Regions from separate parts of the Lactobacillus sp. B4026 genome, predicted to be linked through region 1. Evidence: predicted binding sites of a transcription regulator. Region 1 holds the regulator's gene; each other region holds the start of a gene.

Region 1 (8,099 bases):
AATATTGACGTCGTTAAGTATGAAGAAGATCCGTCTGATTTTATTGCCAATGCATTGAACCCTGCAGAAGTTATTGCGGTTCAATTTGGCGATGAAGAAGATGAAAAAAGTGCATTGGTAATTGTTCCGGATTACCAGTTATCGCTTGCCATTGGTAAAAAGGGTCAGAATGTTCGTTTAGCTGCTCGGCTAACGGGCTACAAGATTGACATCAGGCCAGAATCAGAAGTTGAGTTTGTCGATGAAAGCTCAAACGAAGCCAATCAGGAAAATGAAGATGCCGCTTTAAACGATGTAGTAGATGAAGCCGCTGAAGATATTGCTGATTCCGTTTCAGCTGACGATGATTCTTCAGTTGATGATGAAGATGAGAATGCCGCTACTTCTACTCAAGAAGATGAAGAAACAGAGCAAGATGCTGAACTAACTTCTATTGAAAGTGAAGATACTGTCGACGAATAAGGCAGGGGGTGAACTCTTTTGAAAAAAAGAAAAATTCCGATGCGGAAAGATTTATTAACCAATACCATGCAACCGAAAAAAGAGTTAGTTCGGATTGTAATTGATAAGGAAAAAAACATTTCTGTTGATCCTACAGGGAAAAAGCCAGGACGTGGTGCATATGTATCGCTTGATCCTGATAAAATTGAGCAAGCAAAAGAAAAAGGAGTTCTTGAGCGAAGCTTAGGTGTTAAAATCGCCGCTTCATTTTATGAAGAATTATATTCCTATGTTGATCATCAAAAAGCAAGAAAAGAATTGTTTGGTGATGATTAAAGTTGCAAAATAGACAAAAGGCATTGAATTTGCTAGGGCTTGCTGAGCGAGCTGGTAAGCTTGTTTCCGGTTTGGAAATCGTATCAGTTGGCTTAAAGGCAAAAAAAGTTAAAATAGTAATTTTGGCTAATGATAGTCACGCGGATACAAGCGAAAAGCTTACTCGAATTGCTAAGCAAAATGATGTTACTGTCATTTCTGAATTCAGCAGTAGCGAGATATCGCATGCAATAGGTAAAAACCGTAAGGTATTGGGGATTACTGATACAGGTTTTTGCAAAGCGTTAATACAAAAGATAAATGAAGGAGTGTGATTTGATGGCTAAGAAAAGAATCTATGAAATTGCAAAAGATTTAGGCATCGATAATAAAGATGTGGTCAATAAGGCGAAAGACCTTGGCTTTGATGTAAAAAATCATATGTCATCACTAGAGGATTCACAAGTGAATCAGTTAAAGGGTAGTTTTCGTAACCCCGCTCCCGCCAAAAAGCAAGAAAAAGCTGCTAAAAAGAGTAGCAAGATTAAGATTTCTGTTACTTCCATCCGTAAAAATGAGAAAAACCATGAAGACGGTAAAAGTAATAAGAACAATCGGCACAATAATAATCACCGTTCAAACAACCGCAATCGCAAAGAGCAAGATCATTCACAGCAACGTTCTAACCGAGAACAATCCACAAGAACACAGAAACCCGCTGCACAAGATCTTTTGAAGCAATTAAAACAAAAACAGAGAGTTGAAGAGAGTACGCTGAATCGTCAAACTGAAAAGGCTCGTGAGTCTTATAAGAATAATACAAGTAAACCACAAGAAACTAAGGAAGAAACCAGTGCCAAGAAGCAAGAAGTTGTTAAAGTAAAGAAAGTTGAAACTTCTGCTCCTAAAGTGACCGGTCCTAAAATTATTAAGCCTTCGCCAGCTAGAATGAAGCAAAACCAAACTGCTACTTCAGAGCGGCCAAAGGCTATCGACAATAATTCTGTTCCAGAGCCTGCCAAAGAAGAAAAGCGTCGTGGTAATGGCCATAATTCACGTAATAATGGTAAACCAGGTCGCAAAGGAAAGAATCAAGCATTTGGCAATAACAACAATACTTATTCTAAGCACCAAGAGAAGCGTAAGCGCAAGAATAAGAAACGACAATATGAACAAATGCCGAAAAAGCAGCCAACTCAAAGAAAAGAGCGTCCATTACCAGAAACTTTAGTTTATGAAGTTGGGATGAATGCACAAGATTTGGGTAAAATTCTTCACCGTGAACCAGCAGAAATTGTTAAAAAGTTATTCATGCTTGGGGTAATGACTAATCAAAATCAATCTTTGGATAAGGACGCAATTGAACTAGTAGCGGCTGAATACGGAATTAATGCTGAAGAAAAAGTTCATGAGGACATGTCTGATATTGATAACTTATACAATAAGAGAATGGAAGCCTCTAAGGAATCTAAGCATCAGATTAAGCGTCCACCTGTAGTAACAATCATGGGTCACGTCGACCACGGAAAGACGACTTTACTTGATCGTTTACGTCATACTCATGTTACCGACCATGAAGCTGGCGGTATTACGCAAAAGATTGGTGCATATCAGGTCAGAATTGATAATCATTTGATTACCTTCTTGGATACTCCTGGACACGCGGCCTTTTCAAATATGCGTGAACGTGGTGCAGAGATTACTGATATTGTTGTTTTGGTCGTAGCTGCTGATGACGGTGTAATGCCACAAACAATTGAAGCGATTGATCATGCTAAAAGCGCTAAAGTTCCAATCATTGTTGCAATCAATAAAATGGATGCTCCAGGCGCCAACCCACAACATGTTACTGAGCAATTGATGAAGTATAATCTTATTCCAGAAGATTACGGTGGCGATACCATCTTTGTTAATATTTCTGCCAAAACTGGTGAAAATGTTGATGAATTATTGCAAATGATTTTACTTCAAGCTGATGTGATGGAATTAAAGGCTGATCCAAAACAAAAAGCTATCGGTACGGTTATTGAAGCTCGCTTGTCTCGTGGACGTGGTCCAGTTGCCGACTTGTTAGTTCAACAAGGTACTCTTCATACTGGTGATCCAATTGTTGTTGGTAACCGGTTTGGTCGTGTTCGGGTAATGACCAATGATCGTGGTCGGCAGGTTGAAAAGGCAACACCTTCAATGCCAGTTGAAATTACTGGTTTGAATGATGTTCCTGAATCAGCCGATAAGATCGTTGTCTTTGATGATGAAAAGACTGCTCGAAGTGTTGGTGAGCAAAGAGCTCAACAAGCATTACAACAATCACGTGAAAATGTTACTCATGTTACTCTTGATAATTTGTTTGACACAATGAAGAAAGAGAATATGAAGGAAGTCGATGTTGTCTTAAAGGCAGATGTTCAAGGTTCGACAGAAGCTTTGCAACAATCTCTAGAAAAGATTGAGGTAGAGGGCGTTCGCGTTAACATTATTCACGCAGGCGTAGGTGCCGTTAATGAATCTGATGTCACATTGGCTGGTGCTTCCAATGCCTTCATCATCGGCTTTAATGTTCGACCAACGGCAACTGCTAAGTCACAAGCTGAGGCTGATGGTGTCGATATTCGCTTATACAGTATTATTTACAAGGCGATTGATGATGTTAAGGCGGCTATGCAAGGAATGCTTGAGCCAACATACGAGGACAAGGTTGTCGGCAACTTAACAGTTCGTGAAACTTGGAAAGTTTCTAAAGTCGGAACTATTGCTGGTGCTTTTGTTGACTCGGGTTACATCACACGCGATTCTGATGTCAACTTAATTCGTGACGGTGTGGTCATTTATAACGGTAAAGTTGCTTCACTTAAGCGATTTAAGGATGATGCTAAAATTGTTAAGCAAGGTTTTGACTGTGGTTTGACAATTGAAGGCTATAATGACATTAAAATTGGTGATGAATTAGAAGCAGTTGAACAGCAAGAAGTTAAGCCTAACTAGTTTGACGGGGAGGAAAACATGAAACACAGAGTAGGTCGTGTTGAAGGAGAGATCCTCCGTGAATTAACCAAAATTCTGCGGAAAAATATTCGTGATCCACGCGTAAGCGATGTTACAATTACTGCAGTTGAATGTACTAATGATTTGTCGTATGCAACTGTTTACTACAGCATTCTTTCTGAAAATCCAAAAAAGGAAGAAGAAGCTGCTGCAGGACTTGAAAAAGCAAAGGGCATGATGCGTCATTTGCTTGGTCAAATTTTAACAGTTTATAAGGTGCCTGAATTAATTTTCAAGCGAGACAATTCAGTAAAATATGGTAGTAAAATTGATCGACTAATTGCTGAAGTTAAAAAGCAAGATGAAGATCGAAATAATTAACCAAAAAGCGCTGTTGGGCGCTTTTTTAGTGGGTAAGGTAAAATGATAAATGGAATTTTAGTGGTAGATAAAGACAAAGGCATGACCAGTGCTGACGTCGTCTACCATTTACGCAAAGCCCTTCATATTAGGAAAATCGGTCATGCTGGTACTTTGGATCCCGATGTAACTGGTGTTTTGCCAATAGCGATTGGTCAGGCTACCAAGTTAATTGAACTAATGCATACGCAAAATAAGAAATATGTGGGGACAGCTATTTTAGGCTATGCTACTGATAGCTATGATATAAGTGGTAAGGTTCTCAAAAGTCAGAAGTTGACTGATCCGATTGCAAAAGAAGAAATTGAACAGCAAATGCAAAAATTCGTTGGCCAAATTGAACAGGTACCACCAATTTATTCAGCTGTCCGGGTTAATGGTAAGCATTTATATGAATACGCTCGTGAGGGTATCGAAGTAGAACGGCCAAAAAGGCAAGTGCAAATTTTTGCCTATGATACTATGTCTGAACCGGTATTTGATTCAAAAACCAGTTTTCAAGAATTTGATTTTCAAATTGAATGTAGTAAAGGTACATATGTAAGATCCCTTGTTAATGACTTAGGCACCCGGCTCGGGGTTCCAGCCGTGATGAAAACATTACGCCGGACTGCAAGTTCTGGTTTTACCATTGATCAAGCGGTTAAACTTGATCAAATTATTGCTCATCCTGATGAAGTGACCAACTTTATTCAACCAATTGATGCCTTTTTTAAGGACTATGAAACTTGCGATTTAACTAGTGGTCAATGGCTAAAAGTAAAAAATGGCAATTCAATTCCTTTGAAAACGAATGCAAAAAAGGTTGCATTAAGGTACAATAATAGCGTTAAAGCAATCTATCAAAAGGATGATGCTGTTTATCGCCCTGATTTGATGCTGTTACAAAACGAATAGGTGAAATGAAGGTTATTTATCGTGCACATTATCCATTTAACTTACCCCATCGGCGAAAAGCTATTTCCAACTAATATTATCTTAGCGCTTGGTTTTTTTGATGGCGTCCATCTCGGACACCAACAGTTAATTAAAATTGCCAAAAAAAAGGCAGACGACAAGCACTTGCCCTTGGTTGTAATGACCTTTGACCGTCATCCTAAAGAGGTTTACCAAAATTCACAAGTTACCTATATAGATAATTTAGGTGAAAAAGCCTATAAAATGCAAAAACTTGGTGTCGACTATTTATTGGTCATGCATTTTAATGAGCAATTTTGCCAGTTAACTGCACAAGAATTTGTTGATAACATTGTCGTCAAACTGGGTGCTGACACGGTAGTGGCTGGCTTTGATTATACTTATGGTCCCAAAGATATTGCTAATATGAAAAATTTCCCTAAATTTGCTAGAGGCAGATTTGAAATAATTGATGTTCCGAAACAATCTTATGATGGTCAAAAGATTGGCTCGACGGAAATTAAAAAGGCAATTACTGCTGGTCAGATGGACTTAGCAAAAAAACTTTTGGGTGCGCCATATGTTATGTCTGGGACAGTAGGTCATGGTCTGCGTAATGGACATAAATTGGGCTTTCCTACAGCTAATCTAGTATGGGATACTAACAAAGTGGTGCCAAAGGTTGGCGTGTATGCAACCCGAACTAAAATTAAGGGTCAATGGTATGACTCAATGACTAGTGTTGGCTATAATGTAACTATTAATGATAATAAGAAGATTTTTATTGAATCTAATTTATTTGGGTTTAATGAAGAAGCTTATGACGAGGACATGGTTATAAAATGGTACAAGTATACACGTGGTGAGATTAAGTTTGCTAACTTGAACGAGCTAAAAATGCAGATGAAACAAGATGAAGCTGAAATAAAGGCTTATTTTGCCCAGAGAAACTAATAAATTCTTCCGGTTAATTAGAAAACTGCATTTTGTCATAAAAAAGTTTAGCACTCGACTTGACATTCTGCTAAAAACTAGTATCATAATAATTGTTAGCACCTGATAAGTATGAGTGCTAAAAGTGAGGGCGATTTTTATGTTGACCGAACGTCAAGAATTAATTTTAAAGACAATTATTAATGATTTTACGCAAACGCATGAACCGGTTGGATCTAAAACGGTCATGAATCAGTTGCCAATTAAAGTTTCTAGTGCAACTATTCGTAATGAAATGGCTGCTTTGGAAGACAAGGGATTACTTGAGAAAACACACCTTTCAAGTGGACGCGTACCGTCTACAGAAGGGTATCGGTATTACTTAGATAATTTACTTGAACCTCTTCAAATCCCGTCGTCTGTTTACCAGAAAATTGTTAGTCAATTAGATCAGCCTTTTCACCAAGTCAACGAGATTGTACAGGAAGCTGCCAAAATTCTTTCTGACTTGACTAATTACACTGCTTTTGCAGAGGGACCCGAAAATAGTGATTTAACTATCACTGGCTTTCGAATCGTACCGTTATTTAATCGCCAAATTATGGCAATCTTGGTAACTAGTGATGGTAACGTCCATAGCCAAGTTTACAGCTTACCTTATAATGTTCACGGTGATGAAGTAGAAAAAGCTGTGCGGATGATTAACGATGAACTCGTAGGAAAAGCTTTAAGTGAGATAACTCCTACCTTGCTTAATCAGACCTTGGGTAAAAAGCTAACGAGTAATCATGTAAGTGAACTAATTGATTTAGTTGAAGATGTTATTAACGATGCTGCTAGTGAGCAGATGTACGTTGATGGTCAAATCAACTTATTGAATAATAGTTCGTTTGATGATGTTTCTAGCTTGCGTTCACTATATGAATTGATTGATCACAATGATTTGATTTCTAATTTTGTTGATGACAAGACTAATTCAGATGGTGGTAAATATCCGGTACGTGTAAGTTTGGGTTCTGAATTGTCAAATGATTTGTTAAGAGATTATAGTCTGCTTACGGCAGAGTATAGCGTTGGCTCCCATGGCAAGGGCATAATTGCTTTACTTGGCCCGAATAATATGCCATATTCACAAGTTATTGGCCTTTTGGAATACTTTAGAAATGAATTGGCTAAGAAACTACTTGAATATTATGGTAGGTTTAAATAAAGGAGGTTAGCCGTGAGTAAGGAAAAATATGTTAGCGAAAAAGATTTGGCCAAAGATAAAAGTCAAACAGAAAAAGCTACAAAAGATGAAAAAAGCAAAGTAAATACTAAGGCTGACGAACACGAAGATCAAAAATCCGCAGAAAAAAAGCTTGCGGAAAATTTAGCCAAAGCTCAAGAAGAAAAGAAAGACTTGGAGGACAAATTCCTTCGTAGTCAAGCGGAAATGCAAAATATGCAAAATCGCTACAATAATGAGCGTGCACAATTAATCAAGTATGAATCACAATCTTTAGCAAAGGATGTTCTACCAGCAATGGATAACCTTGAACGTGCCTTGAATACTAAAGTAGATGATGAAGCTTCTAAACAACTTAAAAAGGGTGTCCAAATGACTTTGGATTCTTTGATTAAGGCGATGAAGGATCATGGTATCAGTGAAATTGAAGCTGAGGGAGCTAAATTTGATCCTAACTTACATCAAGCAGTACAAACTGTAGAAGCTGAAAATGATGAACAAAAAGATCACGTTGTTCAAGTTTTACAAAAAGGATATTCATATAAAGATCGTACACTAAGACCAGCAATGGTTGTTGTTGCACAATAATTGAAAGGAAGATTATTAATGTCAAAAGTTATCGGTATTGACCTCGGAACCACTAACTCAGCAGTAGCAGTTTTAGAGGGTAAAGAACCAAAGATTATTACTAACCCAGAAGGTAACCGTACCACTCCATCCGTTGTCGCATTTAAAGATGGTGAAATTCAAGTAGGTGAAGTTGCTAAGAGACAAGCAATCACTAACCCTAACACAATTTCATCAATTAAGCGTCATATGGGTGAGACTGATTACAAAGTAAAAATTGGCGATAAGTCTTATACTCCACAAGAAATTTCTG
Region 2 (8,099 bases), on a different contig from region 1:
TATAAAGTAAGGGCTTGAACAATGTTAAATATACTTACAAAGTCTGTTTTGCGAATTAGGCAATGGACTTTTTTGCGGGCGGCGCAAAGAACCTTAGTAATGCTAATGCCAATTGCTGTTATTGGTGCTTTTTTCAATCTGCTAAATGATTTGGTCTTTTCTCCAGATGGCCTGATTTATAACATTTTTAGTCTTGATAAAATCATGTCTGATCATATTTGGTATGCGGGTTCATTTGTTTGTCGCGGCATGATTGAAATAACGTTTGGGGTATTTGGCGTTTATGCCAGCTATTTTATGGCGCGCTATACCGCTAGAATCTACCATAAAGATTCAACAATGTCAGGAATGACTTCCGTTTTAATTATGCTCTTTTGTTCATATGCCTCTAACAGTGGCCACGGCAATCAAGTATCATTCACAATCAGCCTGTTACAAATTAATGCTGTTTTTAGTGCATTAATTGTTGGTTTTTGTGTTGGACAGGTGTTTCATTTACTAGGAAAAAATTATGTACCAGTAGAAAATGAAAGCACAAAGTGGATTCAGCATCGTGCTTGGGACGCAGTGTTGCCCTTTTTTGTTTCACTCGCTTTGGGAGTGGTGCTCGGGATTATTATTTATGAATTACAAATCAAATTACTCAATTCTGCTAGTTTTAACGAATTGGTCAGCCGGCTGCAAACCACGAACAACCTGTTAGAAGTCTTATTCTTATCATTAATAGTAACTTTTCTAAACTGGTTGGGGATCGGCTACCCTTTACATGCTTTTGCTGGCACGGTAAATAATGCTTACACTGCTGAGAATCTGACATATGCGTTTCAGCACGGTAGTTCGTGGAATGTGCCCTACAAGTACTTAGGTAGCTCGTTAATTAAGGCTTACGGTACGATGGGCGGCGCGAGTGTCATTTTAGCGGTGATTGTTTTACTGTTACTGCGGCACGGAAACAAGGAAATCGGCGCAATTGCACGGCTTAATTTAATCCCAGCAGCTTTTGGGTCAAGTTTAGGCTTTGCGGCTGGCCTGCCAATTATTCTTAATCCTGTTTTTATTTTACCAAGTATTTTAATTCCATTAATTAACATGACTTTAGCCGCAGGTGCAATCACATTGCGGATTATTCCTGTTTGTGTATATCCTATTTTAAAGGGAACTCCGGGACTATTGATTTCATTTTTTGGCACTAACGGCAACTGGACGGCTCTTTTGTTTGTGATGGTGCTTTTCGCCCTGGATTTATGCTTAATGTGGCCGTTTATCAGGATAAATGAAAGAGTAGAATTAAAACTGAAGTTGAGTAAAGGGGGCAGCAGCAATGCGTTTGCACAAAAATCCTAATTTAAAATGGTTGACTTTGTTAATTACACTCATGGTTGTCCTCGCCATCCCCAGTTATTTTTGGATGAAAAGGGATAATAAAGCCCGAGCCGAACGCAGCCGCTCACTGCTTTCACCGGTAATCATGGTGCCGGGATCGAGTGCAACGACCGAGCGCTTTAATGATTTGATTGACCAACTGAATAAAACAACCATGAATCAGCATAGTGTGCTCAAAGTTACTGTTTCACGTGAAGCAAAACTGTCATACAGTGGTTCAATTGGGAAAAATGATTTAGAACCGATCATCATTATTGGTTTTGCTAATAATAAGGATGGTTATGCCAATATCAAGAAACAAGCCTATTGGTTGGATATTGCGTTTGACTCATTAATGCAAAATTACAAGTTTAATAATTTTAAGGCCTTCGGTCATTCAAACGGTGGGTTGATTTGGACATATTGGCTGGAGCATTATTATGCACAGTATGCAAGTGACACAAAAATGAAGCGGCTAATGACATTGGGAACGCCGTATAATTTTACTGAGAGCAATATCAAGAATCGCACACAAATGTTAGCTGATTTTATTAAAAAGCGTTCCGCTTTGCCTAAAAACCTTAAGGTTTATTCATTATCTGGTGGTAAAAGTTACGAATCAGACGGCATTGTACCAGAAACAAGCGTTGCTGCGGGTAAGTTTATTTTTCAAAATCAGGTAAAGTCTTATACAGCGATGACCGTAACCGGCGAGAAAGCTGACCACTCGGATTTACCGCAAAATAAGCAGGTTATCCAGGCAATTCGGGAATACTTACTGAGAAAACCAGATCGACCAGTTAAGCCGGGAAAACAGCTGAAACCAAGAAGAAAGGATCGTAATACATGAAATATCAAGAACAGCCGACTAAAATCGAAGTTATTGGTGGCAGGGTCAACAATTTAAAAAATATCAATGTGGCCATTCCATTGCACCGATTTGTCGCAATATCAGGTTTAAGTGGTTCGGGTAAATCCAGTTTAGCAATGGGTATTCTGTATTCTGAAGGTGCCCGTCGCTACCTTGATTCGCTGGCGGCTTACACTAAAAGGCGAATAAGTCAGGTCGGGCGGGCACAAGTCGATGAGGTAAAGCACATCCCTTCGGCGCTAGCCTTGCGCCAGCGGCCGAGTATTCCGGGCGTCCGGTCAACCGTTGGCACGGTAACAGAAGTTTTCAATGTTTTACGGCTAATTTTTTCCCGGTTAGGTTCGCCAGTTTGTCCCAATGGCCACCGGATGGCGCCAACAATCAAGATTGCTGAAGCGATGGATTTAACCGGTGAGGCAATGGGGCGCCTTACTTGCCCAGCTTGTGGCGAACAATTCTATGCTTTTAGTGCAGAAGATTTTGCCTTTAATTCCGATGGCGCATGTAAAAAATGCCAAGGTTTAGGAACAGTAGAACAAATTGATGATAGTAAGATTATTGCTAACGAAGAATTAACTCTAGAAAATGGTGCCGTGGCGACCTGGCAGATTCCGGGTCGCAATTGGATGTGGCGCATCGCCCGTGAACTTGGTGTCCGGACAGACGTACCGTACAAAGACTTGACTAAAGCAGAAAAGGAAATTGTTTTACACGGCAAGGAACGTAAGGTGCCGGTGGATTTGCCTACTTCAACGGGCCGAGTTTATCATCTCGATGCCTTATATGAAAATGCCTATAATGCTGTGGCCAATTCACGCAAAACTACGAAATCAGAGCGTGGACTGGAACGGATTAATTCTTTTTACCGTTTTAAAACCTGCCCGCGCTGTCATGGGCACCGGATTGACCCAAGTCGCTGGAGTCAATTGGTAGCTGGAAAAAATATTGTTGAAGCAGAACAACTTACGCTCGGTGAACTTGACGATTATATGAAAGAAATCGCAGCCTGGTTGCCAGATGATATGCAAGCTTTAGCGCAAAATCTGACGGGTGAATTGCTGCATCAGGTTAAGCCCCTACTAAAATTAGGGTTAGATTACTTGAGCTTAGCTCGTCAGGCTAATAGTCTTTCAACTGGTGAATTGCAGCGAATTCAATTGGGGCGCACCTTGCGGACAGAAACTACAGGAGTACTTTATGTGCTGGATGAACCATCTGTGGGACTGCATCCAGATAATGTTGCTGGGTTAATTGAGGTTTTTCACGAACTGGTCAATCAAGGCAATTCATTAGTCGTTGTTGATCATGAAACTTCAATTATAAGTGCTGCTGACTGGATTGTTGAAATTGGTCCGGGTTCAGGTTCGCAGGGCGGCCAAATAATCGCTGAAGGTTCGCCAAAAGAAATTGCGCAGAAGCCAGAATCCCTAATTGGTCCGTATTTAAAAGGAACAGCTCCGCTTTATGTGCGGCCACAGGTGGATACAAAGAAGCTTTTTAGTGAAGGCACAATTAAGTTTACTGTCAAAGGCCGCTTTAATTTACAAAATGTTCACACGCAAATTCCGGTTGGGCGGTTGACTGCAGTTACGGGTTTTTCTGGAGCAGGCAAAACAACGTTAATTCTTGATTCGCTCATTCCCGCATTAAAGGCGCAAGAAAAACAGGTAGATGGTCCAAGCTGGGTAAAAGATTTGACTAGCGGTGGAATCAAAAATGTTATTAGCGTTGATTCTTCGCCGGTTGGCAAAAATCAGCGTTCTACGGTCGCTACTTATACTGATATTATGGATAATTTGCGCAAATTATTTGCCCGCCAGCCGTTAGCTCAAAAGCTAAAGTATAAGGCAGCGCATTTTTCCTACAATAATAAAGAAGGTGCGTGTCCGGCATGTGGTGGTACCGGAGCAATTTCACTTGATATTCAGTATTTGCCCGATATGGTTGAGACTTGTTCGGTTTGTGGCGGTCACCGGTTTAACCAAGACGTCTTGCGTGTAAAATGGCATGGACTGAGTATTGCAGACGTGCTTGATTATTCGGTTGACGATGCTTTGAAAGAACAGTTATTTAGGGATGAGCCTAAGATTGAAAAAACAATTACTACTTTGCATGATATGGGGCTAGGATACCTGCATTTAGGTGAATCAACACCTGCGTTGTCAGGCGGAGAAGCACAGCGGCTAAAATTGACTAGTCATCTCCACCGGCGGCAAAAAGGCAGTCTTTTTGTCTTTGATGAGCCAACAGTTGGTCTTCATCCACACGATGTTAGGACCTTGCTAGCTGTTTTTCAAAAATTACTGAAGCAGAAGGCAACGATTATTACGATTACTCATGATCTGGATATTATGGCTAATAGTGATTATATGATTGACATGGGTCCACGCGGTGGATTGCAGGGAGGAAAAATTGTTGCATGTGGGCAGCCTGTGGATATATCGCACAAAAAGGATAGTTTAACCGCCAAATATTTGGCTGAACACATGAATTTATATCAAAAATAGCATAATTATTAAACCTTGATAACAACAATAAAGTTGATTTATCAAGGTTTTTTAGTTAAAAAAGGAAAAATTCACAAGTTAAGCAAAAAAATGTGGAAAAGTAAGCAAAAAGGGTTGCATTCTGTGGATAACCTGCTACAATATTATATGTAAGCAGTTAGCAGTCGACAGCATCGAGTGCTAATTACAAAATTTAAACCTATTAAAGGGGTGTATATGTATGGCATATTTTGATAACGAATTTGACAATCTATTTAACGAATTAAATAATTCTTTCTTTAACAATGATGATAATGGCTCGATTCCAGTTCACTATTCGAGCATGAATATTTCTCCACAAGGCATGAACCAGAACGGCCAAATGCCTGGTCAACCAAAAAAGGAAAAACCAATTGGCGTTGACTTAGTTGAGCAAGCTAAAAACAATAAATACGATCCTGTAATTGGTCGTGATGAACAAATCCAAGAAGTAATTGAAATTTTAAGCAGACGTAAAAAGAATAATCCGGTTTTAGTCGGACCTGCAGGTGTTGGTAAAACCGCGATTGTTGAGGGCTTAGCACAAAAAATTGCTTCAGGTGATGTTCCTGACAAGATGAAAGATAAGCATATTATTGCAATTAACATTAATGATATGGTTGCGGGTTCTAGCCTTCGTGGTAGTTTCGAAGAGCGCCTGAAGAAGGTAATTGACGAAGCTAAAAAGAATCCAAACATCATCTTATTCATTGATGAAATTCATAACATTGTTGGTGCAGGTTCAACTGATTCTGAAAATAATAGTGGCGATGCTGCTAACATTTTGAAACCAGCTCTGGCTAGTGGTGACTTGAACTTAATCGGTGCAACGACAACAGGAGAATACCGTCGAATTGAAAATGATGCTGCTTTGGCACGTCGTTTCCAACCAGTACAAGTTCCAGAGCCATCCGCTGATGTAACGGTTAAAATTTTAGAGGGTCTAAAGAAAAAGTATGAAGACTATCACCACGTTAAATACAGTGACAGTGCTTTACGCTTAGCCGTTGAATTATCACAACGTTACATTCAGGGTCGCTATTTGCCAGATAAGGCAATTGACTTAATGGACGAAGCTGGTGCTAAGAAGGGTCTTGACACTATTCCTAGTGATGAAGCATCAATTAAAAAGAGAATTACTAGTCTTGAAAAGGAAAAAGAAGAGGCCGCTAAAAATGAGGACTACAATAAAGCTAGTGATTTGAAGAAGAAGATTGAGGAATTACGTGAAAAAGCTGATCACGTTGATGATGCTGCAACTCCACGCGTAACCGACCAAGACATCTATGCTTTAATTGAAGCAAAAACTAAGATTCCAATGAGCGAACTTCATGCCAGTGAGGGACAAAAGAACCTTGATTTAGCTGCTAAATTAAAGAAGGCCGTTATTGATCAGGATAATGCAATTGACGTGATTACTGATGCAATTGCCCGTAAGCAAGTATTCAAGGATAATAATCGTCCAACTGGGTCATTCCTACTGACTGGTCCAACTGGTGTTGGTAAAACTGAGCTGGCTAAACAATTGGCAATTCAATTGTTCGGCGGTGAAAATCACCTGATTAGACTTGATATGTCCGAGTACCAAGACCAAATGGCAGTTAATAAACTGATTGGTTCAGCACCAGGCTATGTTGGCTACGGTGAAGGTGGACAATTAACTGAAAAAGTACGGCATCAACCATATAGCTTGATTTTGTTTGACGAAATTGAAAAAGCTAATCCACAAGTCTTTAACGCATTATTACAAATTATGGATGATGGTCGCTTAACCGATGCCCAAGGTAGAACTGTTTCATTTAAAGATACAATATTGATCATGACTTCAAATGCTGGGTATTCTGATAACTTACTCAAGGATGGCAAGGTCGACCATGATAAAATGATCAAAGCCTTAGAAGCTTACTTCAGACCAGAGTTTTTGAACCGGCTTGATGCAATCGTACCGTTCAATTCACTGACCGAAGAAGATATGACTAAGATCATTGATATTTACTTAAAGAAGATGTCACATGTCTTAGCTAAGAGGGATGTGAAAGTAGAAATTTCCCCTGAAGCAAAAGCTTACTTGGCAGAAAAAGGCTATGATAAGAAATTTGGTGCACGGCCACTACGTCGGGTAGTTGAGCAAGATCTGGAAACTCCAATTGCAAAATTGCTAATGAAGGAGCCTGACACCAAAGAAGTTAAGTTTACTGCAGATGACCAGCATGTTTACTTAAATGGTGATGCAGTTTTAACTATCACACCAAAAGCTGATAAGACCGATAAAACTAAATCTGAAACTAAAGAAAATAAGGACTAATTGAAAATTAGGCTAATTGCTAAACAATAATTGAGGACTAGTTTCCGCTACTTCGCGGGAGCTAGTCTTTTTTTGTCTAAATTTGAAGTAGTAAGTTTTTTCCTGCCCAATGGTTATTGCCTTTTATCATAGTATTGAACTACTGACTGAACTATTTGTTTCACGTGTGACACTCAAGCAGAGTTAACTATTTTTTGCCAAAAAGATATTTTGGTAATTTGTGCAATAAAGGATTGACATCATTAAATTTATGGTCTAAATTAGTTAACAATTAACTATTAATTAAAAAGCTAATAGTTTATTATTAGTTTATGTAACATAAGGAGTAATAAAGGGTGGATTGTTATGAAACAACGAGTAGAAGATCTTGATTGGAAAAATTTAGGCTTCGTTTATCGCGATTTACCATATCGCTATGAAGCTAAATATAAAGACGGCGAATGGCAAGAAGGAAAGTTGGTTGAGGATTCAACCATTACCCTTTCCGAAGGGGCAGAAGTACTGCACTATGGCCAAGAGATTTTTGAAGGTTTGAAAGCCTACCGGCGTGAGGACGGTAAAATCAACTTGTTTCGCCCAGATCAAAACGCTCATCGTTTTACTTTGTCAGCTCAGCGCTTGGCAATGCCACCATTTCCTGAAGACCGGTTTGTAGAGGCAGTAAAGCAAGTGGTGCATGCGAATGAAGAATTTGTGCCACCATATGATAGTGGCGCAACTCTTTATTTACGTCCATTCATGGTTGGTACCTCAAATGTTTTGGGTGTTCAAGCTGCCGATGAATACATTTTTCGCATTTTTGCCGTTCCGGTAGGGGCTTATATCAAGGGCTTGAACCCAGCCGACTATATTGTCAGCGATTATGACCGTGCTGCTTATGCGGGAACTGGTCAAGCTAAAACCTCAGGTAACTATGCCAGCAGTTTATTGCCATCGGTTGAGGCGCATAAGAATGGCTATGCCGATTGTTTGTACCTTGATCCACGTGAACATAAATATGTTGATGAGTTTGGTGGCGCCAACTTTTATGGCATTA
Region 3 (8,099 bases), on a different contig from region 1:
TAACGGCAATTAGTGCTCTTTATCCTGAAGTAGTTTTAGCTTCAGAAAAAAGGCGGGTTAAGGTAGTTACAACCGGAACTGCAGCCGGGCGAATGGAAGATGATCCTAACGGCCGCGAGATTACCTTGGTAACTAAAGCTGATAAGAAGCTATTTTTCAAGAAATTTGACGAAATTCTGATGCGGGCAGAATAAGTTTGATAATGACAAAAAAGACGAAATTCGTTTAACGAGTTTCGTCTTTTAAGTTATATAAATTTAGTTTAGGCGATTGAATCCCATGCTGGCAGGTCAGTTACTGGACCTTCGGCTAAGGCAACTTGTTCAGAAGTTAGGTACTTTTTGTGGACAACTACTTCATAAACATATTCTTTAAACCATTTGTCGTTCATAACGAAGAAACCTTTGTCACCGTTCTTTTCGCCCCAGGAGTTTTCGACTTTCCACTGGCGAATTTGGCCTTTATCTTCATCGACACCAACTAATACCATTGCATGGCTGGCGTAACCTGAACCGGTCCGTAGACGGTCAGCTTTTGACATGCTGAGATCGACGCCGTATAAGTCACTATACTTGTACAAATCGCTGTCAAGATATCCTTGCTTGCGGTCGCTTTGAACAAGGACATCATTACCAAACCAAACGGCTTCACCATCTTTTAGCTGGTTAACAGCGTAAGTTTCCAAGTATTCCATCGGTACATTCAAGAACTTAATTCTGCAGACGCCGCCAACGTTATCAGCAAATGGGATGCCGTACAACTTGTTATATTCACGATCAGGAGCGTTAGTTAAAACAACGTAATCATTAAAGTCAACCTCGCCCATGTACTTGTGTAAAAATTCAAGTGGTGTCAAGTCTTTGTCCAAGTGGTACTTCTTGTCATCATCGCGGTATTCAAGGTCAAATTTCTTTGGTGGCTCACCGACTGCAATTGCCGTCATCTGGTAGACTTCACTTAAAAATTGCTCGCGTGCTTGCTCGACTTCTTTGTCTTTGCCCGCTTGCTTCAATTCCCGCAATACTAATGCATCTTTTCTCAATTTATCGCCTAAAGTCTTGCCAAACGCATCAGTGTTATTGGCGTTGAAACTTTCAGGCATGGCGTATGACGGAACGACACCATATTTTTCGATTAAAGCAGCACCCATATGAAAATGTCCGCCATCTTCGCCGGCTCCGCCTAAGATGGCTTCAACCGTACGTGAATTTAATTTTTCATCAGCGGTAGCCAAAATGTTGTCATAAAAAGTGTTGGCACGTTCAATTTTGTCCCAGAAAAAATTATAACTTTGTGAAAAAGTAAAATTCTTGCAGTGATATTTTTTACCAAATTGATGACGTAGTATGTTCAGAGTGGCAAATTCCCAACAGCGGCCTGAATGAAGTTGGTTAGTAACATTTTCAGTATCTAATTCTGTTGAAAAAACACGTGTTAGTTCATTTTGAACCCGCTCGTTATAAGCTGCCATCGAAACGCCGCTTTTTTGAGCAGCACGGGCAACAACCTGATTTTTGGGGTTGTCATTAAAATTGTTCGCAAACTTTTCAAGCTCTTGAACAGTAATTTTGTGTCCCATTAATAATTCTCCTTTTTTAATCTAATTTTAAATTACTTTATATTTTAAGCCAAAAGAAAAACGGGTTCAATAGCTGAACTCGTTTTAGAGAATTATTTGTATTGGCAACTTATCTTGAACTTCTTGCAATCTTTATTAAATAAGTTAATCAATTTGAATTGAATTATCACTTTGACCAGAACTTTGTTTTGGTAAAGTAATAGTCAATACACCATTATCATACTTTGCATGGATCTCACTTGCAACCACATTTGGTAATCTGAAGCTGCGAGAAATGTGACCTTCGCTTCTTTCACGGTGAATAAGACTATTATTCTTATCATTAGATAGGTCTTTGAATGATTTTCTAGAGCCTGATACGCTCAAAATGCCGTTATTGTAGTTTAAGTTAATATCGTTTTTATCCATTCCAGGCATGTCTACTTTGATAATGTATTCTTTATCATTTTCAACAACGTCTGATTGCATTAATTTGGCCATATCGCCATCGTCAAAAAATTTTCTTGGAAGATCAAACCAATCGTTCATCGCATCAAATAAGTCATTGTGCCGATTCATCATATCATTTGCCATAGTAAAAAGCTTCCTTTCAAATTTAATTAAGTTTTGTAATGGGGTGTTTGCTATTTCCTCATTACAGTTATTATTATAGTACCTAGAAAATTAAAATTAAAGCATTTAGCACTCTTTATTTTCGAGTGCTAAGAATAAAAGCTGAAAACTGTTGTGGCAGTAATAATAGCTTGTGGAAAATTTTTTTCTAACAAACAAAAGGAGTAAAAATATTGGTTTATTATCAGAAAATGACGCCGGAAGGTTACCAAAAAATTAAGAACGAAATAGCTGAATTGAAAAAGGATCGTCCGCGCAGAATTAAGATTTTGCAAGAGGCCCGGGCACTGGGTGACTTGTCGGAAAATACTGAATACACTGAGGCCAAGCGTGATCTGGGTCACTTACAAAGCCGCGTGCGGTACTTAGAAAAACAACTAAAATATGCTGATGTTGTTGATAAAACCGCTGATGGGAAGGTTGACCTTGGTAAGACAGTCACACTTAAATTTGATGATGATGACGAAACAGAGAAGTATAAAGTAGTTGGCCGGATGGAAGCAGATATTGCCGACGGAAAGGTTGCGTTTGATTCACCTCTTGGGCAAGCAATAATGAAAAAAGAGGTGAATACGACAGTTAGCGTAATGGCGCCTGCGGGAGAATATCACGTTACTATTATGGCAATTGACTAAATTTTGCACTTGATTAATCGAACTAGCGTTTGTATAATTAACTTTAGACGAACAAAGGTTTGTAACAAGGAGTGGAAAAAATGTATGATTATCGTTATGAACCCCACCGCGTAGTGTTTATGATTGATAATAAGTCATTTTTTGCAAGCTGTGAGGCGCTAGAACTAGGACTTAATCCCATGAAGGCTGTGCTGGCAGTGGTGTCCCATCAGCCTGATAGCAAGTATGGTTCAGGGTTAATTATGGCGGCTTCTCCTTTAGCAAAAGCAAAGTATGGTTTAACTAACGTGATGCGTGTGCGCGATTTGCCCACTAAAAAAGATGCACCTGATTTATTGCTGGTTGATCCGCACATGAATTTATATATTAAGCGCAGCATGCAAGTGCTGGATATATTTCGTGAGTATGCGGCGGATGAAGATATTCATGCGTATTCAATTGATGAAAGCATGATCGATATGACTAAATCTTGGCATTTGTTTGGGGATGATCCCTATTTAGTCGCACGTAAAATTCAGTGTGAGATTAGGGATAAGTTGGGCTTATATACTACTTGCGGAATTGGTGAAAATCCGCTTCTTGCCAAACTAGCAATGGATATTTCTGCTAAGCACCGCCATTCAATGATTGACTATTGGCATTATATTGATGTTCCTGATACAATTTGGCGAATTACTGATATGGAAGAAGTCTGGGGAATTGGCAAAAGAACAGCGCATCATTTGCGGCGTTTGCATATTAATAATATGTATGAATTAGCACATACCGATCCCGCGATTTTGAAGAAAGAATTTGGCGTAATTGGCGAACAATTATTTGCAATGAGTTGGGGTGTTGATCGCAGTATTATTAGCGAAAAGTTTTTTCCAAAAATGAAAAATTATGGTAACTCGCAAATTTTAACCAAGGATTATACTAATCAGCGTGAACTCGAAATTGTTTTGCGTGAAATTGGTGAGCAAGTTGCTGCCAGAATTCGTGCGCATAAGCTTCAAACCCAATGTGTTAGCTTGTATGTTGGCTTTTCGCAGTATAAACCGACAGGCGATCGAACGGGCTTCAATGTTCAGCGGAAAATTTCACCGACTAATGACAATGATTTACTCGTACAAGAAATACTGGCTTTGTTTCGCAAAAATTGGCGTGGTGAAACAGTTCGGGCGCTGGGAGTCAGCTGCAGCAGGCTCATTCCGGATACTTGTCAGCAATTAACCTTCTTTATGCAGCCTTCTACCCAAATAAAGAAACGTAAAATTGATGAAACGATTGACCAAATAAGGCGAAAATATGGCTTTAAAAGTTTGGTTAAAGCCTCCAGCCTAATGGAAGGCGCCACGGCAATAAGACGTAGCAGCCTAGTGGGTGGTCATAATGGCGGAAACGCGTACGAATAATTGTGATAAAGTAGCCATGTATCGCTTAATTGACTGTTACCAAAAGCATTTGCGCTTATTTAGTATTGCCGAGAAAAATCCTTTTTAAAATAAGCACTTAGGCTTGGTTTGAGTGCAAGATGCTAACAATAAAAAGCAAACTGAAAAATCTAAGCTGGCGTTTCATAAAATTAGCTTTTTTTGCTATAATATGGAATTTGTAAGGTACATATAGGATAGAGGTAATTTTAGTGAATACACCAGCATCAAGAGAGGGCAACCTTATACGCTACATCGTTTATTTTATTGGTTATTTAATGGTTGCTGGCGTAATCAAGTTAGTTGCTAAAAATTCGCCAATCCATATCTGGGATCTGATTTTATTTGCAACAATTTCTTTGATGATATTACTATTTTTTATTTATCGGTTTAACCGTGAACAGCGCTTTTTTGACCGAAGTTTTTCTGGCTCCTGGCTTAGCAATTTTGGTCTGATTATCAGCTTAACGATAGTTGTGACCGCCTTGCGAATTTGTACTGCCTGGTTGCAGTCTTATGGCAAAATTAAATTCTATGGTTTTCAAATTGCTTATTTGCAGCATGAATCTGTCGCGACCTATTGGTTCCTAGTGGTAGCAGTTGGCTTGGTTTTGCCAATTTTGCAGGAATTTTTGACAACTGGCTTTTTATTTAATTATGCTTTCCGTAGTAATACGGTGGCAACAGCCATTTTAGGAATTATTACTTCTGGTATCTTATTTAGTCTGCTTAACTGGCAAAGCTCTGTCCCCTTGTTGGTGGTTAATGCACTATTTGGGGCGATTTTTGCTTGGTCGTACTTATATACGCAAACAATGTGGATGCCGGTCTATTTAGCGGCATTAAATGGCGTTATTTTACTAATTATGACCTAATTTATGAACAACAAAAAAGGCAATGATGTTTAAATCATTGCCTTTTAATTTAAGCGGATAGCGTGAATCGAACCCGCATCTTCAGCTTGGGAAGCTAACGTTCTACCATTAAACTATACCCGCATTACTGAATAAGTTTACCATTTTTTAGCGGTAAAACCAAGCTTTGTTTTTGGTCTAATGCAAGAAGTTAGCTTTAAGTGTAGTTGGGTAAGCAAAATTTACTTTCGGTTGGGGACTTTGGCGGAAGTTAAGCTTATTTGCTTGCGATCGACTAAGCTAGAAAAGTCCTGAAAAAGCCACTGGCGCAGTTCATTAGGTGCAATAATTAGCGGCATGCGGTCATGTACCGGCGCCATAACAGAATTTGGCTTAGTAGTTGCCATTGAAAAATAATCATTTTGATAAATCCCGGCGATTAAAGTTAATGGTTCATCTGGATTATGAAAGGTAAACCGTTCGTGATACTGGTGTTTGTTGGTGGCAGTGTAAGTTTTACGCCCAGATTCGAAGAACTGATTAGCAATGATGATGCACCTTGACTTAGCAAAGGAAGAATCCCACATCGACCGCTTTTTTTCGAAGAAGCGCTCAATGCGAGCGTTAAAAACAACCTTTTTATGGTCAAATGGACTGGGATAACCCCAGGTTTTAGGAACCAGCTCCAAGCGATTATCTTGATAAAGCAGCACTGGCGCAATCCCTTTAGGAAAAACGCTACAGTTTTCAGGAAAGTCAAATGATGGTTCTTCTAAAGGTAAATGAAGGTCACTAACTAAATACTTTTTGGTATCTGCCAAACTTGGCAGTTGAAATTGATTGCACATTTTATCCTCCATATTTAATCATTGCTTAATTTTTGGTAGAATTAACTGTAATTATCACATTAAAGCAGGTTTTATTTTTAGGAAAGGTTAAAGACAATGAATAAAAAAGTTATCCTTACAGGTGACCGCCCAACGGGAAAGTTGCACGTAGGTCATTATATTGGTTCGTTGAAAAACCGCGTGCTGCTACAAAATTCAGGTGAGTATCATCCGTATATTATGATTGCCGATACGCAGGCGTTAACTGATAACGCTCGTGATCCTGAAAAAATTCGGGCTAGTCTAATCCAAGTTGCCCTAGATTATCTGGCTGTGGGGATTAATCCTGAAATTTCAACTATTTTTGTTCAGTCTCAGATTTCTGCCTTATTCGAGCTTACTGCTTATTATATGGACTTAGTGACTGTTAGTCGCCTAGAACGCAACCCAACAGTTAAGGCCGAAATTAAGCAAAAAGGCTTTAACGATTCAATTCCAGTCGGATTTTTGAACTATCCAGTTTCACAAGCAGCCGATATAACTGCTTTTAAAGCAACACTTGTACCGGTGGGAGACGACCAAGAACCAATGCTTGAACAGGCACGAGAAATTGTCCGCACCTTTAATCGGGTATATCACTGCAATGTTTTGGTTGAACCGGAAGGTTACTTCCCAGAAAAAGGCCAGGGTCGATTGCCAGGGCTGGACGGCAATGCAAAAATGTCGAAATCTTTGGGTAATGCAATTTATTTATCGGATGACGCTGCAACAGTTCAGAAAAAAGTGATGTCGATGTATACTGATCCTGATCATATTCATGTCGAAGATCCAGGTAAGGTAGAAGGCAATACTGTATTTACTTATCTTGATATTTTTGATCCTGACAAGAATAAAGTAGCAGAATTGAAGGAAGAATACCAAAAAGGCGGCTTGGGTGACGTTAAAATTAAGCGCTATTTAAATACCGTCTTAGAAAATGAGCTAGAGCCAATTCGTCAGCGTCGCGCACGCTACGAGCAAAATCAGGATGAAGTTTACGAAATGCTGATCGAAGGCTCGAAAAAAGCTAATGAGGTTGCCAATCAGACTTTGGATGAAGTTCGTGATGCAATCGGTTTGAATTACTTTAAGAGGTAAAAAAATGCACAACCGGATTCCTTGGAAGCAGTATTTTATGATGCAGGCACTGGTAATTGCCCAGCGCTCAACTTGTGACCGTGCTCTTGTTGGCAGTGTTTTAGTCAAGGATAATCGGATTATCGGGACGGGTTATAACGGTTCGGTTACCGGCGAGCCCCATTGCGATGATGTCGGTCACCAGCTCGTTGATGGGCACTGCGTAAGAACGATTCATTCCGAGATGAATTCACTGATTCAATGTGCACGCAATGGTGTTTCAACTGATAACACAGAAATTTATGTAACACACTTTCCTTGCTATAATTGTGCTAAGGCTCTTGTTCAAGCGGGTATTAAACGAATCAATTATTATTTTGATTACCATGATAGTCCGCTGGCAATTGCACTATTTAAAGATTGTGGGGTTCCTTATGAACAAATTAAAATTGACCGTAAATATGTGGAGCAATTGGCACATAAATTGGAGGAAGCTGAGAATTAAGCTGACCTTGCTAACAGCTTTACTGGGCATTTTTTTTACGATGACTGCTTTTTCTAACCCATATGTTCACGATAATGGGCATTTATTAGAAAAGAAAACGAGTAAGCTGATTAAGGAAAAAAATGATCGCTACCTGCAAACAAGCGAGCAACCAGTAATCATTGTAAAAACGGTCAATCGGGTTGACCATTTAACACCCAAAAAGTTAAACAAATATAAGCGGACAGTTTTTATTGTTGTAGGTAGTGCCAATAAGAAACGTAATGTGCAAATCTATTCAAGTAAAGATTTGCACGGTGCTTTTACGGCTGATGTTAGGGGAACGATTATCCGCTCGCAGTCTAACCAATTGCGAAGTAATAATAAAAAAGAATTTAACCGTGGATTGCGCTTTGTCTTTCGTGCCTGTGCGACCACGATTGATCAGCGCTACCAGTACGCGTTAGATAAATATGATCTTTCAAGTGAAGAGCGTGCTCAACTGTCACATCCTCGTCGACTTGCCTTACCAATTGCACTTTGTCTAGTTTTAGTAATTGGCGGCTTAATGTACTTCTTT

What was found. The regulator HrcA, encoded in region 1, represses chaperone genes, less so after heat shock. The targets are predictions, from matches to a motif close to TTAGCACTCNNNNNNNNNGAGTGCTAA.
Region 2: J3U69_RS04695 (ATP-dependent Clp protease ATP-binding subunit) is a predicted target of HrcA. The motif match lies at 4,898-4,924, and genes of this name have one in related genera.
Region 3: J3U69_RS05480 (Hsp20/alpha crystallin family protein) is a predicted target of HrcA. The motif match lies at 2,258-2,284, and genes of this name have one in related genera.

What each region holds. Positions count from the first base shown of each region.
Region 1 covers NZ_JAFNPD010000002.1:118,153-126,251, forward strand. Annotated here, with positions in the region: gene nusA (transcription termination factor NusA) at 1-462, shown strand, start outside; gene rnpM (RNase P modulator RnpM) at 481-777, shown strand; gene J3U69_RS02460 (ribosomal L7Ae/L30e/S12e/Gadd45 family protein) at 780-1,091, shown strand; gene infB (translation initiation factor IF-2) at 1,096-3,741, shown strand; gene J3U69_RS02470 (ribosome-binding factor A) at 3,760-4,122, shown strand; gene truB (tRNA pseudouridine(55) synthase TruB) at 4,165-5,058, shown strand; gene ribF (riboflavin biosynthesis protein RibF) at 5,080-6,012, shown strand; gene hrcA (heat-inducible transcriptional repressor HrcA) at 6,152-7,201, shown strand; gene grpE (nucleotide exchange factor GrpE) at 7,214-7,807, shown strand; gene dnaK (molecular chaperone DnaK) at 7,826-8,099, shown strand, end outside.
Region 2 covers NZ_JAFNPD010000004.1:2,151-10,249, forward strand. Annotated here, with positions in the region: gene J3U69_RS04680 (PTS sugar transporter subunit IIC) at 22-1,344, shown strand; gene J3U69_RS04685 (alpha/beta hydrolase) at 1,322-2,212, shown strand; gene J3U69_RS04690 (ATP-binding cassette domain-containing protein) at 2,209-4,740, shown strand; gene J3U69_RS04695 (ATP-dependent Clp protease ATP-binding subunit) at 4,961-7,063, shown strand; gene J3U69_RS04700 (branched-chain amino acid aminotransferase) at 7,409-8,099, shown strand, end outside.
Region 3 covers NZ_JAFNPD010000005.1:23,663-31,761, forward strand. Annotated here, with positions in the region: gene J3U69_RS05470 (nucleoside hydrolase) at 1-194, shown strand, start outside; gene J3U69_RS05475 (C1 family peptidase) at 263-1,579, opposite strand; gene J3U69_RS05480 (Hsp20/alpha crystallin family protein) at 1,724-2,152, opposite strand; gene greA (transcription elongation factor GreA) at 2,365-2,826, shown strand; gene J3U69_RS05490 (nucleotidyltransferase) at 2,907-4,220, shown strand; gene J3U69_RS05495 (CPBP family intramembrane glutamic endopeptidase) at 4,451-5,113, shown strand; tRNA gene J3U69_RS05500 (tRNA-Gly) at 5,166-5,236, opposite strand; gene J3U69_RS05505 (SOS response-associated peptidase family protein) at 5,335-5,940, opposite strand; gene trpS (tryptophan--tRNA ligase) at 6,037-7,056, shown strand; gene J3U69_RS05515 (deoxycytidylate deaminase) at 7,061-7,540, shown strand; gene J3U69_RS05520 (TPM domain-containing protein) at 7,581-8,099, shown strand, end outside.